3 regions of the Pseudarthrobacter sp. 10T415 genome follow, and region 2 is predicted to be linked to each of the others. Evidence: predicted binding sites of a transcription regulator. Region 2 holds the regulator's gene; each other region holds the start of a gene.
What was found. The regulator LexA, encoded in region 2, represses DNA repair genes until DNA is damaged. The targets are predictions, from matches to a motif close to TCGAACANNTGTTCGA.

Region 1 (5,077 bases), on a different contig from region 2:
AGACAGGACCTCCGGCTGGCCATCACAACCTGGATCGAGAGAACCTACCACCGCCGGCGACGGCAAAGACGGCTGGGCAAACTCACGCCCATCGAATATGAAACAATCAACCGGACCGCGCTCACAGCGGCCTAAGACCCCGAGTCAACAAAAGCCGGGGCAGTCCCCAGTGCGCGGAGCCATTCAAGGAATGCCTGCATCGTTTTTTCGGAGCGCTTAAGCCCACGTTCATATGCCTGCTGCAAAGCAGTGCCATATTCGCCTTCAAAAGGATCTTCAGGGCGCTCAGAGGGAAGGTCGGCCTCGAGTGTCACGCTGACAGCGAGAAGCCGCACGGCAAGGGTCCGACTGTCCCAGCCGGGTTCGTCGTACACACCCGGCACCGGAACAACCGATGGTGTGGGCGGCGTTTCTGTTTCCCAATCAGCGGCTGTGAATTCGTCCGGCGATTCGGGAAACCTGATCTCAATGCTCTCGCCTCCACTTTCGAAGCGGCGGGTCCACCCCATCAAACTCGGATCTACCCATAGGTCGCTGATGAGGTACCTGATTCTGACTTCAAGCTTGATCATGGTTCAGTCAATCAGCAAGTCCCACTTCGCCCGGGTAAGGGACGCTGAGTCCACCTCTTCAGTGGCACTCGGATGGGCCAGGGCACCGACTTGGGAGTGGCGCGTATGAGAATCCTCCAGCGGACGTGCGGAAGGCTTATGCCTCGAATAGGTGGCCTGCCCGAGTCACTGGTTCATCCGACGTGGCTCCACTTGCGTCAAAGGGGCAAGTGCGGCCCAGCGGTCCGCTTCGCTCACCTGAAGCTCGGGAGGCAGACTCTTTTCGGGAAGACGGCGGCTTCTAGCACAGGGTCGCGCCGAACCCTCGAGATGCTCGACGGCAGCAAGAGCTACAGCGGAGTACACGCCGCTTGGGCCATCGGGGGGGTCTGGAACTTCTTGTTGCCGCTGACATTATTCGCACCGTTGCTGTCACCCCTACCTTCACCAGCGTTGGAGTACTGGCCGTCATCGTGGTCATCAGGACATTTCTCAGCTTTTCCCTCGAACTGGAAATCACCGGGCGCTGGCCTTGGCAGAAAGATAACCAGCCCACCAGGGCAGCTTCCTCCTGATGCGCCCGGCCCGCTCCGGGGCAGCTGCAGCGCCGTCCTCGCCCGGGACGCTCGCGCCTAAGCAGAAGCTGGTCGCATGCGCACTAAAACCCTCTCGTCGCACCCCAAGGGACCAGCCGGATTATATTTTGCAGGGAGCGCGGCGGAGAGGTGACCACAATGCTCTGGCCCGTGCGACGGTCCGGCAGGGCCCAGCAGCCGGCCGCGGGCTTGCGGAGTGGGCGCTCCCACTAGTGCGAGCCCGGCGAGGAGTCACCGCACGGGAGTGGTGCCCCGCTTTAGGCTTAGGACCGGTAGTGAAAGGAGGACCGGAAGGGTGACTACTGGTAGCCGGCGTATGGCGCCCGATCCTGAATTCGTTCTGCTGTACCGGCAGGGTACGCCGACGTCTGCGATCGCCGAAGGCGCCGGAGCCGCGGCGACGACGGTCCGGTACCACCTGCAGATCGCCGCGCAACAGGATCCGGGGCTTCGTGAGGAGCACCAGGCGGCCCTGGCTTCGCCGCGACGGCGGACAGTGTGGGCCGGGCGGCGGAACCTCTCCGATGTCCTGGCCTTCTACAGGAAGCACGGGCGGTTGCCGGGCACCCACGAGAAGACGCCGCGGAAGCGGGCGCTCGGGATGTGGCTGCTGCGACGCAGGCAGGAAGCAGCCGCCGGAACCTTCTCCCCCGTGTACAGAGAAGCTCTGGCGGTCATTCCCGGATGGGACACGCCGTCGACCCGTAAAACGGAGGACGAGGTGCGGTGGCAGCAACGCCTGGACCGGATCCGGGACGTCAGGTCCGGCGGCGGGGACTGGCCGCGGCACCAGAAGACCGACGACAGGGACGAGCGCACCCTCGGGGTGTGGCTGCATACCCAGCGGATCGACTACCGTGCCGGCAGGATGGACCCGGTCAAAGCGGAGCAACTCAACGACCTCCTTCCCGGCTGGCGCGAAGGCCGCCGGCGCAGCGGCCAGAAACCAAGAACCGCTCCGGCTTAGGACGCCCGGTCCGCGTCGTGCCCCGACCAGCCCCGGCGTGCACCGGCAGCGCAGAGCCGGGGGCAGCCGCACGGGGCTGGGCCGTCTCAGACGGCCGCCCACTCCCCTGCCCGCTGCGGCCGGGTCCGTTCAACCGGGGCCTGATGGCTTGTCCGGGGAGCTGCGTACCGGGTTTTGTGGGATGCTCTTAGATGTAAGCAGCAGGATGTTTACGCCCCTGAGGGTCCGCGTTCGCAGAACGCGGACCCTCAGGCATCCCGGGCTCAGCGAGTCCGCAAATGAGCCGACGAGTCGGCGTCTAGGGCCTAAGACATGGAACGGGACGCATCCGGGCAACTGACAGGGCAGACCTCGATCAACGAGCTGCTCGACGAGCCCGTCGGGGCCGACCCCGTCCAGCTGCCGCTGCCCCTCCTGGTCGAGGTAAAGCCAGGCCCCTACCGCCGCCTCTCCTAGACGCCCAGCAGCCGGCAAAACCTGGCCCGGCTTTCCTCTCCTCGGAAGGGCCTCCGCTCCCCCACCCGCCCTGCCCAGTGCGCCGCCCCTGACCACAAACCGAACGGCGTCCAGGTCCTGCCGTTGGATACAGCCTGGTGGAAAACCACATTGTCAGTGCCCCGCTGTAAGCTCTTCGAATATACTTTCGATTATAGGTGTGTTGCTGTCGTGCTTATTCGTTCCTATGTGCTATTTCAGTCTTCAGTGGTTCCGCTGGCGTCTTTTACGGCACCCCGGTGTGAGCACAGTGCCCCGTTGGCAGCCCCGCGTCCTAGCGGAGGAGCTGGCGGTGTCTAAACCTGCATTGATGCGGCGGATGCCGCAGATTGCGCACGTGGACGTGAACTGCTTCTACGCCTCCGCGGAGCGGGCATTCGACCCGTCCCTGGAAGGACGGCCGGTGATCGTGCTCTCGAACAATGACGGCTGCGCCGTGTCCCGCTCCCCCGAAGCCAAGGCACTAGGCATCGCCATGGGCGATCCCTGGTTCAAACTCGCACCCAGGGCAAAGGAATGGGGCCTGGTTGCCCTGTCGAGCAACTACGAACTCTACGGGGACATCAGCGCCCGGGTGATGGAACTCCTCGGCCGGTACTCAGCCTGGCTCGAGGTGTACAGCATCGACGAGGCCTTCCTCGGCGTCAAAGGCACTCCCGCGGAGCTTGCGGCGATGGGCCGGTCGATCAAGGCCACGGTCCGGCGGAACGTCGGCGTGCCCGTATGCGTTGGCATCGGCCCGACCAAGACGCTGGCGAAGCTGGCGAACAAGTGGGCCAAGAACAACAAAACCTTCAACGGAGTCTGCCACTGGGACTCCATCCCCGCCGAAGCGCGCCAGGCCCTGCTTGTCCGGCTGTCCGTCGAGGAAGTCTGGGGCATCGCCGGGCGGCTCACGAAGCGGTTGAACGTCATGGGAATCTTCACCATAGCCGACCTCACCCAAGCCGACCCGGTGCTGGTTCGGGACAAGTTCAACGTGGTCGTGATGCGCACCGTCCTGGAACTGCAGGGCACCCCCTGCATCCCGATGGAAGAAGAACGCATCGGCCGGGACCAGCTGATCTTCTCCCGCTCCTTCGCCAAACCCATCACCACAAAGGCCGGCGTCCGCCAGGTCAAGAGCGTCTACGGCCAACAAGCCTCCGCGAGGCTGGCCAAACATGGCTTACAGGCCAAAGTCCTCACCGCCTTCGCCGGGACCTCGCACTTCAACCCCAACGACACCTCCTACCCCGCCGTGTCAGTCCCGCTGCCCATGCCCACCGCCGACCCCGTCATTCTCACCAAAGCAGCCCACGCCCTCCTGCCGCGCATCGTCGAAGGAATCGGCTATGCCCGGGCCGGGTTCATGGTCACCGACCTACGGCCCACAGGCAACCAAAAACCCCTCGAACTGTTCGAAAATCCCCACGAGGAACGCCACATCGGCCCCCTGCTCGAAGACGTCACCCGCCGGTACGGCCGCGGGTCCATCGGTCTCGGCTACGGCGGGATCCGCGGAGGCCCGGACTGGACCATGAAACGCGACATGCTCTCGCCCAGATACACAACCCACTGGGACGAACTCCCCCTCGTCAAAGCCGCCTAACACCACTCCCCCACGCAGCTACCCCCGGAAAGAACAGCACCAGCAATGACCATCACCCCCGAAGCCCCCACACTCAGCATTCCCGTCGATGTCCGCTTCACCACCGCCGGCACTCCCCTGGCCATCCGCTACGACGACCGGATCTGGGCAGTCGACCCGAGCCTGGACAGCGCCCACTGGTTCACCAGAGACTCCTGGGGGGAAACCCGCAACACCGTGCCCGTCGGTGTCGGGAACGTCGTCGACATCGAACACTGGCAAGTCCAGGTTTCATCAGCAAGCTCAGCGCTGCGAACTTTCCTGCTACGCCGTGAGCCCACCTCCACACAATGGCTTTTGGGCGCCATCATCGATGCCAACTGACTTATACCGTTCCCCCATCCCACCGCAGTTATGGGACGCCATCCGCGATGAATTCGGTCTGCCAGCGTTGAGCAAGGCCCGGGAACGGTTCGAAGCCGTTTTTCCGGATGCCGAACCGGCGTTGCGCCAACTCGTTCGTGTCTTCATTGACGACGGCACGTTTTGTCCTGGTTTCCAGTTCCAGCGGGATCTGTCGCTGGATCCAGTCGTCGTGGGCCTATTCCAGCGCGCGATAGAACAGCGCATCCCTCATAACTACTTCGCCCTCTGGATGATGACACCCTGCCACCCGTTGGGTGGAGAGCGGCCGGTAGACCTCAGGGTAGGCAACCATGCGCCAAGACTGTTGGCAGCACTGGAAAGCACCCTGACCCGAAGACCCTGACATTTGGCCGGTGCGGTTCAAGGTTTGTGCGGGCGACGGTGAGAACTGACTACCGCCAGCAGGCGGGTCGTCCAGGCGCGCTACCAGGTCATGCTTTCCTGCATCGGTCTCTATCCCTGATGGGGAAAT
Region 2 (5,077 bases):
GAGGGCTTCGCGGTGCTGGAGGGCCGCCAGGGCGGTTGCCTGGGTGATGGCAGACAGGTGGTACGGGAGCCGGACCAGGCGCAGCGCGTCGGTTACTTCCGGGGCGGCTGCCATGTATCCGAGCCGGGCGCCGGCCAGCGCGAATGCCTTGCTCATGGTGCGGGAAACGATCAGCCGCTCCCGCCCGGGCAGCAGCGTCAGGGCGCTGGGCGTGCCGTCGTGGGCAAACTCGTGGTAGGCCTCATCCACGATCACGATGGCCTGGCTTTCGGCGCCGGCTTTGTAAACCGCTTCCACCACGTCCAGCCCGAGGCCGGTGCCGGTGGGGTTGTTAGGTGAGCACAGGAAAACGATGTTGGGCTTCAGTTCCCGGACCTGGCGGGCGGCCGATTCGGCGCTGAGGCCGTACCCGTCCTCACGCTCGCCCTTGATGTAGCCGGTGTCCGTGCCGCTGGCAAGCAGGGGGTACATGGAGTACGTGGGCGGGAAGCCGAGCGCCGTGCGGCCCGGACCGCCGAATGCCTGAAGGATCTGCTGGAGCACTTCGTTGGAGCCGTTGGCTGCCCATACGTTGGCCTCGTCGAGGCCGTGTCCCAGATACTCGGCAAGGGCCTTGCGGAGCTCGGTGAACTCCCGGTCCGGGTAGCGGTTCAGGCCGGTGGCAGCCTCCGCGACCGCCGCCGTGATGGCGGCTGTGACGTCGGCCGGGACACCATGGGTGTTCTCGTTGACGTTGAGGAGGATGGGGACATCCAGCTGCGGGGCACCGTAGGGCGTGATGCCCCGGAGGTTGCTGCGGAGGGGAAGCCGGTTCAGGCGTTCAAGCTGGTCATTCACCTGAACAGTTTAGTGGGAGGTGCGGTCGCCCGAAAATGTGACGGTCCGCGCCTTCCCATGCAACGTCGGCTCTGGGCGGCACACCTGCTGTTCCGGGACTTCGATTCAGCCAGGGAGACGTGCCGCGAACCATTCCTAGCGTGTGGGGATGTACAGCTGCTGTCCCGGGAGAATCTTCCCGGCGGACAGGTTGTTGAGCTGCACGATATCTGCCACGACGTCCCTGGCGTCCCGCTCGGGCGCGAGGTCGGAGGCGATCCCCCACAGCGACTCACCCGGCTGCACGGTGACCGTGACGGTGGGGGTCACGGTCAGGTCCGTTGCGGAGTCGGAGGCCTTGGCCGGGGAGTTGAAGAAGCCGGCCAGTGACAGCAGGAGCGCTGCCAGCAGCACCACGGGAATCCCGATCAGGACAATCTTGCCCCGCCGCGTGAGGCGCAGTGGTGGCAGCGGCGCCTGCTGAGCCCGTGCACCGTTGCCGTGAACGTCGAAACCGTGTGACCTGAAAGCGGATGTAGCTGACATGACCTTAGCCCTCCTGGACCGTACTGCGTCTGTTGGTGTTGCCTGCTGGTGCCGCCCCATGGTGCTGCCTGACCGGCTCCGTGTTCGAACGGCTGCTCGCCTGGTTAGAACACATATTCGAATACTGCTTGATTCAGTTTTAGCACCTATGGACGAACAATGTCGAGACTCGCTAGAACAAATGTTTGAAAAAGCCATGTGGCTGACCTACGTTTGGAGGCAGGAACATCCACTCCTGAAGTTGATCAGCAGGGTCTGACATTGACGGCGGGAACACTTAGTCCGGTGCAGTTGAAAGCCCGGTGGCAACCGAAAGGCAACGGCGAACATGGCAGCAGCAGCCACCGGGGGCAGGGCGACCTCTCAGCCGAAAAGGACAGCCAAGGGCTTGACGCCGCGGCAGAAGAAAATCCTCGAGACCATCCAGCGCTCGGTCAACGTCAACGGCTACCCGCCGTCCATGCGCGAGATTGGGGACACCGTAGGGCTGGCCAGCCTCTCAAGCGTCACCCACCAGCTCTCGCAGCTGGAAAAGCTGGGCTACCTGCGGCGTGATCCGAAGCGGCCCCGGGCCATGGAAGTCCTGATGCCGCTGACCCTCGACGGCGGGACCACCGGCAGGGCGGCCAGGCAGGCAGCGGAACCCGCGGCTGCGGCCTCCACGGGCATCACAGCGTCCGTCACGGAGTTGCCCACCGCGCTGGACACGGCCATGGTGCCCCTCGTCGGCCGCATCGCCGCCGGCGGCCCCATCCTCGCGGACCAGGTGGTGGAAGACGTTATGCCGCTCCCCCGCCAGCTGGTGGGCCAGGGCGAACTGTTCATGCTGAAGGTGGCCGGTGATTCCATGGTGGACGCCGCCATCTGCGACGGCGACTGGGTGGTGGTCCGGCGCCAGGCCGATGCCGCGAACGGCGACATTGTTGCGGCGCTCCTGGACGACGAAGCCACGGTCAAGACGTTCCGCCAGCGGGACGGCCACACGTGGCTGCTGCCCCAGAACACGCAGTACGAACCGATCCTTGGCGACCATGCCACGATCATGGGCAAGGTGGTTTCGGTCCTCCGCTCGCTGTAGCGTGGCCGCCGTCAACAACAGGCCACAGCAGTCCAGCCAATAAGGAAGGCGCCGTTCCGGGGAACGGCGCCTTCCTTATTAGGGTTTTCAAATGGTGCCTACGGCGTTTCCCCGGCCAGCCTCTCCAAGGCCGCGATCGCCGTCGTGCGGTCCGTCGTGGCCCAGAAGGGCGGCAGGGCGCCGCGCAGGAACCCGGCGTAGCGTTCCGTGGCCAGGCGGGAATCGAGGACCGCCACTACGCCCTTGTCGCCGGTGGAGCGGATCAGCCTGCCGGCGCCCTGGGCCAGCCGGATGGCGGCATGCGTGGCTGAGACGGACATGAAGCCGTTGCCGCCTGCCTGTGCCACGGCCCGGGAGCGGGCGGTCATGAGGGGGTCGTCCGGGCGTGGGAAGGGGATCCGGTCGATGACCACCAGCCGGCAGGAAACCCCTGGGACGTCAACTCCCTGCCAGAGCGACATGGTGCCAAACAGGCACGTATCCGGTTCGTCTGCGAACTGCTTGACGAGGGCCGTCATGGTGGAGTCGCCCTGGCACAGGACCGTCATGCCCAGCTTGGGCCGGAGTGCTTCGGCCGCCTCTTCGGCTGCCCGCCGTGAGGAGAACAGGCACAGCGCCCCGCCGTTCGAGGCGCGGATGAGTGCCTCCAGCTCTGCAAGCGATTCGGGTGACGCACCACGGCCCGGCTTGGGCAGGTGCCCGGCCACGTACAGGATCCCCTGCTTGGGATAGTCGAACGGCGAGCCGACGTCGATCCCGGTCCAGGCCGGCGCCCCTTCGCCCACCAGGCCCAATCCCCCGGCGGCGGGCTCGAAGGCAGAACCGATGGCCAGGGTTGCGGACGTCAGGACCACTGTATGCCCGGCGAAGAGCCCCTCACGCAGCCTCCCGGCCACGGATAACGGCGCGATATTGACCAGCGCAGGAGCACTGTCCTCAGGTTGGGTATAGCCCTGGCCGGGATCGAAGGTTCCGGCGCGCGAGATCCACACGACCTCGCGGTTCTCCTTCGCCGCCAATAGCCGTTCGGATAGTTCGAGGATGAGCATCAGGCGTGAACGCGCAAGCTGCCTGCCGCCGTCGGCCGTGTTGCTGCTGTCCCCCTTGGAGTCGGACAGCGCCGCCCTGCAGGCCTCGCGCAGCTGGTCCACGCAGTCGAGCTGTTCGTCGTTCAGCCCGTTGGGGAGCAGCCCGCTTGGCACGCCGGCAAGGGCCAGCTCCAGGTTCGCTGCCGCGGCATTGAGCGCGTCCACGGTGATCGCCGTGTGCTTGCGGGCGCCTGAGGCAGCGGCGTGGACCATGGCGACGGAGAGCTGGCCGGACACTGCACCGGTAACCCGGTCCTGAAGCTCGTGGGCCTCATCCACCACCACAACGTCGTACTCGGGCAGCACCGCGAGTCCCTCGAACGCGCTGACCGCGAGCATGGCATGGTTGGTCACCACGACGTCGGCATCGGCAGCGTCCTGGCGGGCCAGCTCGCTGAAGCATTCCTCGGCCAAGGGGCATTTCTGGGAGCCCAGGCACTCCATGGACGTCACCGAAACCTGCTTCCAGGCGCGGTCCGTCACGCCGGGCAAGAGTTCATCCCGGTCTCCTGTGGACGTCTTTTCCGCCCATTCCCGGAGCCGGACCACTTCCTTTCCGAGCTGGGACTGCGGCCCGCCGGCGGCTGCGGCGAAGTGCGGCACGCTGGTGTCCTCACCGAGGGAGAAGAGCTGCCCCTCGGAGGGTTCCTCGGAGGGAAACCCGCCTTCCAGCTTGTGCCGGCACACGTAATTGGACCGGCCCTTGACCAGCGCCACCTTGACCGGACGGTCGAGGGCCGGGGTGATGGCCTTGAGGAGCCGCGGCAGGTCCCTGCCCACAATCTGCGTCTGCAGGGCAAGGGTGGCCGTGGATACCAGGGCCGGCTTGTTGCTTTCAAGCGCATGGGCGATCAGCGGGATCAGGTATGCCAGCGACTTTCCGGTACCGGTCCCGGCCTGCACCAGCAGGTGGTTTCCCGTTTCGATGGCCTGCGCCACCTGCCGCGCCATCTCGTGCTGCCCGGAGCGGCTTTGGCCGCCCATGGCGGAAACGGCCCGGTCGAGCAGCTCGATGACGAGCTGCCCGCCGGCCGTTTCCTTGGATTCAGTTGCCACAGCCTCAGGCATTGACGGCAAAGGATTCCAGTTCGGCGGCCAGGCCCTCGCGGACCTTCACCACCGCCCGGGTTCCGGCCTCGACATGGTCCATGCTGATGATCTCCGCGTCGGAGTCGTGCAGCTTGCTGATCAGGTCGCCGCGGTTGTACGGGATAAGGAGCTCCAGCTGGACGCCGGGACGCGGAATCGAATCGCTGATGGTCTTCAGCAGTTCCGCGATTCCCTCGCCGGTGCGCGCCGAAACCACCACATGGCGCGGTTCACGCTGCTTCAGCCGTTCCACTACGAAGGGATCTGCGGCGTCGGCCTTGTTCAGGACGATGATCTCCGGGATCTTGCGGGCGTCAACCTCGCCGAAGACCTTCCGCACAGCGGCGATCTGGCCTTCCGGATCCGGGTGGGACGCATCCACCACATGCAGGATGAGGTCGGAATCGGCCACTTCCTCCAATGTGGACCGGAAGGCCTCCACCAGCTGGGTGGGGAGGGA
Region 3 (5,077 bases), on a different contig from region 2:
AGTTCGTGCCATTGTCGATCTTTCTCTTATTCACGGAGGAACCGCCGGTGCGCATGGGCACCGACGGTTGTCCGCAGCGGTAGAGGGGTTAAGGTGCCGGAAGGACTAGCTGTCCTTCTTGCCCTCATCGTTGAGGCGCTTCAGGGTCTCGTCCGGGGTCTCAGCCGGGAACGCGGTGGTCTCAGCGGCAGTGGCAGGCGCAGCCGTGGTGCCGGCCGTGGTGCCCGCCGCCTCCGGAGCGGTCAGGGACGAAGCATCGTCCGGTACGGCGGGGGCAGCGGCTTCCGGCGCAACCGCCGGTTCCATCACCTTGGTGACGGACTGCCGGTGCACGGTGGCAAGGTTGCCCGGGGAGAGTTCCAGGGTGACCTTGTTCTCGGCCTCATCGATGTCCACGATCCGGCCGTAGAGGCCGAAGCTGGTCATGACGTCGACGCCCGGGCCGAACTTCGACTGGAGCTCCGCCTGCTGCTGCTGCGTCTTCTTGTTCCGGCGGAACATCATGAAGATGAATACGCCGAGCATGACGAACAGGAGAATTGACATTGGATCCAAGGGGAATTCCGTCCTTTGTGGTACCTGGCTGGTTTTCCGGCAGCGCCGGACTTTGTCTGTGCCGGGCGGAACAGTCATGGAAGCCGATCCCTGACGGACCTCCTGCACCGGCGGCGCGGCCGATAGGCCATGCGCACAACAAAGACCCGAACGTGCCGAGCGTCATACCAGTCTAAGGGGAAAAGCTGGAGGGAGCCTGTTATTGGCTCTCCGGGGCCCAGTCCCCCGTGACCTCGGCACCCGTTTCGCGGTCAAAAAGATCCAGCTGTTCCTGGCCGAACACGCCTGCAGGGATGGCATAGCCCAGATGTGTCCAGGCCGGCGCCATGGCGATGCGGCCGCGTGGGGTGCGGCCCAGGAGCCCTTCGCGGACGAGGAAGGGCTCCGCGACAGTCTCCACTGTTTCGGTTTCTTCGCCGACGGCGATCGCAAGCGTGGAGAGCCCCACGGGCCCTCCGCCGAACTTGGTGATGAGCGCCTCGAGGACGGAACGGTCCAGCCGGTCGAGCCCCTTCTTGTCCACTTCGTACATGTCGAGCGCCGCCGACGCGGACCGGGCATCGATCTGCTCTACGCCATGGACCAAAGCCCAGTCGCGCACGCGGCGCAGCAGCCGGTTGGCAATTCGGGGCGTTCCGCGGGACCGGCCGGCGATCTCGCTGAAGCCGGCGGAATTGACCTTCAGGTCCAGCAGGCCGGCGGAGCGCCGCAGCACAAGTTCGAGTTCCGGAACCGAGTAGAACTCCAGATGGCCTGTGAAACCGAAGCGGTCCCGCAGCGGACCGGGAAGCAGCCCGGCCCGGGTGGTGGCGCCCACCAGTGTGAAGGGGGGAAGTTCCAGCGGGATGGCAGTGGCACCCGCGCCCTTACCCACCACAATGTCCACACGGAAATCCTCCATGGCCATGTAGAGCATTTCTTCAGCCGGCCTGGACATGCGGTGGATTTCGTCGAGGAAGAGGACTTCGCCCTCGGACAGCGATGACAGGATGGCGGCGAGGTCGCCGGCATGCTGGATCGCAGGGCCGCTGCTGATGCGCAGCGGAGCGTTCATTTCCGCCGCCACGATCATGGCAAGGGTGGTCTTGCCGAGACCCGGAGGACCCGAAAAGAGCACATGGTCGGCGCTGCGGCCGCGCATGCGGGATGCCTTCAGGACCAGGGACAGCTGCTTCCGCACGCGGTGCTGGCCCACGAAGTCGTCCAGGTTCTTGGGGCGGAGTGCGGCTTCGATGGCGCGTTCCTCAGGCTCCTCCCCTGCTGCCACCAGTGACGGTTCAGCCACGGCTGCCTACGCGGTTGCCCGCCCGCGCGCCGTCCTGGCCGAGCCAGCGGAGGGTGGTCCGGAGGATCTCCGGGACGTTGCCGCGGAAGGAAACTTCGGGCTCGTCCGCCAGTGCCTTGTCGATGCTCGACGACGCGTCCTTTTCGGACCAGCCCAGGCTGGTCATGGCGGCGACCACCTGCGGCTTCCAGCTGGCCTCCGCCGCGGTGGTGGCCGCAGCGGGAGCCGTACCGTGCGGAACAAGCTTGCCGGCCAGCTCAAGGACAATCCGCCCCGCCACCTTCGGACCGATCCCGGGAACCTTGGTGAAAGTCTTGTTGTCGCCGGTGTGCGCGGCAACGCGGATCGCTTCAGGATCGTGGACGGCCAAAACGGCCAGTGCGAGGCGCGGACCCACGCCGCTCACACTCAGCAGGACCTCGAAAACTTCACGTTCGTCGTCGTCCGCAAAACCAAACAGCGTCATCGAGTCTTCGCGGACGATCAGGGAGGTGAAGACCTTTCCCTCTTCGCCCACGTGGAGCCCGCTGAGGGTCTGGGGGGTGGCGTAGACGTTCATGCCCGCACCGTTCAAGTCGATGACGGCCGTGGACAGGCCTACGTGCGCTACGGTTCCGCGGAGGAAACTGATCAAGGCCTGGCTCCTGCTTGTGCTGCCGGGCCGCCGCCTGGCAAGAGGCGGAGCCCGGTTATCCGAACATATTTACGAATACCCTAGCAAGCTGCGGGGACATTCAGCGTGCGCGGCGCGCCTTCGCTTCGGCCTCGGCCCACGCCCGCTGGGCCGGTGTCAGCGCCGAACTGCCCGGACCGGTAGTGGCAACCGAGGCACCGCTTCCGGCGCGCCAGGCGTGCGTGATGGCCAGTGCCAGGGCGTCCGCGGCATCGGCCGGACGGGGCGGCGCGTCGAGGCGAAGGATCTTGGTGACCAGCTTGGTCACAGCGTCCTTGTTCGACGTGCCGCTGCCCGTAACGGCGGCCTTGACCTCCGACGGCGTATGGAGCGCCACCGGGATCCCGCGCCGCGCTGCCGCTGCAATCACCACGCCGGACGCCTGCGCCACACCCATCACGGTGCTGACGTTCAGCTGCGAGAAGACGCGTTCGACGGCGAGCACCTGGGGCTCGTAGCGGTCCAGCCATTCGTCGATGGCCAGCGCAATCACGAGCAGACGCTGGTCCAGGGATTCGTCGGGCGAGGTTCCGACGACGCCGACGGCCACCATGGTGGCCCGCCGGTTCCGCTCGACGTCCACCACCCCGATGCCGCAGCGGGTCAGGCCGGGGTCCACTCCCAGGACACGGAGCGTCATGGAGATGGACTGTGTCGCGATGGGGTGTGCTGCGACGGGCGCAGGTCAGCAGGCAAAGCCGCCGGTCACTCTGATTCCAGGGCGGCCTGGACCTCGTCGCTGAAATCGGCGTTGCTGTAGACGTTCTGGACGTCGTCGAGCTCCTCGAGGGCGTCGGCCAGCTTCATGAACTTCCGCGCTCCGTCGACGTCCAGCCCCACCTGCATGGACGGAACGAATTCCACTTCATCGGTGTCGTACTCGATGCCGGCGTCCTTGAGGGCGTCGCGGATGGCCGGAAGATCGCCCGGTTCGGAGTGGATCTCGAAGGATTCGCCGTTGTCCTTGACCTCTTCGGCGCCGGCGTCCAGGACGGCCATGAGGACGTCGTCTTCGGCCAGGCCGTTCTTGGGCAGGTTCACCACGCCCTTGCGGTTGAACAGGTAGCTGACGGAGCCGGGATCGGCGATGGTGCCGCCGTTGCGGGAGATGGCGAGGCGGACCTCGGATGCCGCGCGGTTCTTGTTGTCGGTGAGGCACTCGATCAGCAGGGCGGAACCCTGCGGGCCGCGGGCTTCGTACATGATTTCGGTGTAGTCAACCACTTCGCCGGTGAGCCCGGCGCCGCGCTTGATGGCGCGGTCGATGTTGTCGTTGGGGACCGAAGTCTTCTTCGCCTTGGTGACCGCCAGTTCGAGGCCGGGGTTGCCGGCCAGGTCCGGTCCGCCCATGCGGGCAGCAACTTCGATGTTCTTGATCAGCTTGGCGAAGGACTTTGCACGGCGGCTGTCAATGATCGCCTTTTTGTGCTTAGTCGTCGCCCATTTGGAGTGGCCTGACATGCTTTACGCTTCTCCTCTGATCATGCGGATAAAAAGTTCGTGTACGCGTTTCTCCCCGGTCACTTCCGGATGGAAGGAGGTGGCCAGCAGCCGGCCGGAACGCACTGCGACAATTCTAGCGGCCCCGGGCAGCCCGGCGGTGTGGGACGCATGTTCCGGATCGGCCGGTTCAACCTGGGCCAGGATTTCCACGCCGGGGCCTACGCGCTCCACCCACGGTCCGCGGATGAAGACGGCATGGACCGGAGCCACACCGGCGTCGGTGGCGCTGAACTCCAGGCCCTTAAAATCCAGGTCCGTCTCGAAGGACTCGCGCTGGCGTCCGAAAGCGTTGCGGCGGACGGTCATGTCCAGCCCGCCGAACGTCTGCTGGGGGGCACCCGAAAGGTCCGTGGCGGGGTCGGCAATGTCCGAGGCCAGCAGGATCATGCCCGCGCAGGAACCGTAGACCGGCAGCCCGCCGGCAATGCGTTCACGCAGCGGCCCGGCCAGCCCGAAAGCCCTCGCGAGCTTGTCAATGGCCGTGGACTCGCCGCCGGGGATGATGAGCCCGTCCAGGCCGTCGAGTTCCTGCGGACGCCGGACGCTGACCCCCTCGGCGCCGGATTCAGCGGCGGCACGGAGGTGCTCGCGGAAGTCGCCCTGGAGCGCCAGGACGCCGATCCGGAGGCCCGAGCCCACGCGTGCGGGATCGGCGGAAAGGGAGTTTGTCATCGTCCCAGCATACGGGCACCGGTGCTGCCCGCCCGGCCGGGCGGGTCATACTCCGGCAGTTCCATGCCGCGGCTGGGATATATTCGGACAATGCCCTTTTACACTGTTCCGCTTGGCAAACTGGTGCGCCGGATATCCCGGCTCCGAGGCGGCGGGTCCGCGCTTCCAGGGCTCGTCGTCGAAAAAATCGACCCCGGTTTCATGCGGCGGACACTCACCACGCTGCCGCACGGCGTGGCAGTTGTCAGCGGCACGAACGGGAAGACCACCACCACCAAAATGGTGGTGGAGCTGCTCGAAAGCCAAGGCCTGAAAGTCTTCACGAACCGCACCGGCAGCAACTTCACCCGCGGCGTCGCCGCGGCCCTGCTGGGCGAGGTTGACTGGCG

Region 1: AC1DBN_RS19570 (Y-family DNA polymerase) is a predicted target of LexA. The motif match lies at 2,746-2,761, and genes of this name have one in related genera.
Region 3: ruvA (Holliday junction branch migration protein RuvA) is a predicted target of LexA. The motif match lies at 2,534-2,549, and genes of this name have one in related genera.

The regions. Positions count from the first base shown of each region.
Region 1 is NZ_JBFTHJ010000022.1:54,519-59,595, reverse strand. It holds one part of gene AC1DBN_RS19595 (IS3-like element ISAcl2 family transposase) at 1-135, shown strand, start outside; gene AC1DBN_RS19590 (hypothetical protein) at 132-572, opposite strand; partial or broken gene AC1DBN_RS19585 (DUF1622 domain-containing protein) at 917-1,126, shown strand; gene AC1DBN_RS19580 (helicase associated domain-containing protein) at 1,443-2,114, shown strand; gene AC1DBN_RS19575 (hypothetical protein) at 2,427-2,570, shown strand; gene AC1DBN_RS19570 (Y-family DNA polymerase) at 2,920-4,200, shown strand; gene AC1DBN_RS19565 (hypothetical protein) at 4,246-4,563, shown strand.
Region 2 is NZ_JBFTHJ010000024.1:25,622-30,698, reverse strand. It holds gene AC1DBN_RS19985 (histidinol-phosphate transaminase) at 1-837, opposite strand, end outside; gene AC1DBN_RS19980 (LysM peptidoglycan-binding domain-containing protein) at 973-1,362, opposite strand; gene lexA (transcriptional repressor LexA) at 1,691-2,440, shown strand; gene AC1DBN_RS19970 (ATP-dependent DNA helicase) at 2,539-4,596, opposite strand; gene hflX (GTPase HflX) at 4,589-5,077, opposite strand, start outside.
Region 3 is NZ_JBFTHJ010000001.1:172,940-178,016, reverse strand. It holds gene secD (protein translocase subunit SecD) at 1-12, opposite strand, end outside; gene yajC (preprotein translocase subunit YajC) at 106-546, opposite strand; gene ruvB (Holliday junction branch migration DNA helicase RuvB) at 755-1,840, opposite strand; gene ruvA (Holliday junction branch migration protein RuvA) at 1,833-2,474, opposite strand; gene ruvC (crossover junction endodeoxyribonuclease RuvC) at 2,575-3,153, opposite strand; gene AC1DBN_RS00850 (YebC/PmpR family DNA-binding transcriptional regulator) at 3,219-3,974, opposite strand; gene pdxT (pyridoxal 5'-phosphate synthase glutaminase subunit PdxT) at 3,978-4,688, opposite strand; gene AC1DBN_RS00840 (Mur ligase family protein) at 4,779-5,077, shown strand, end outside.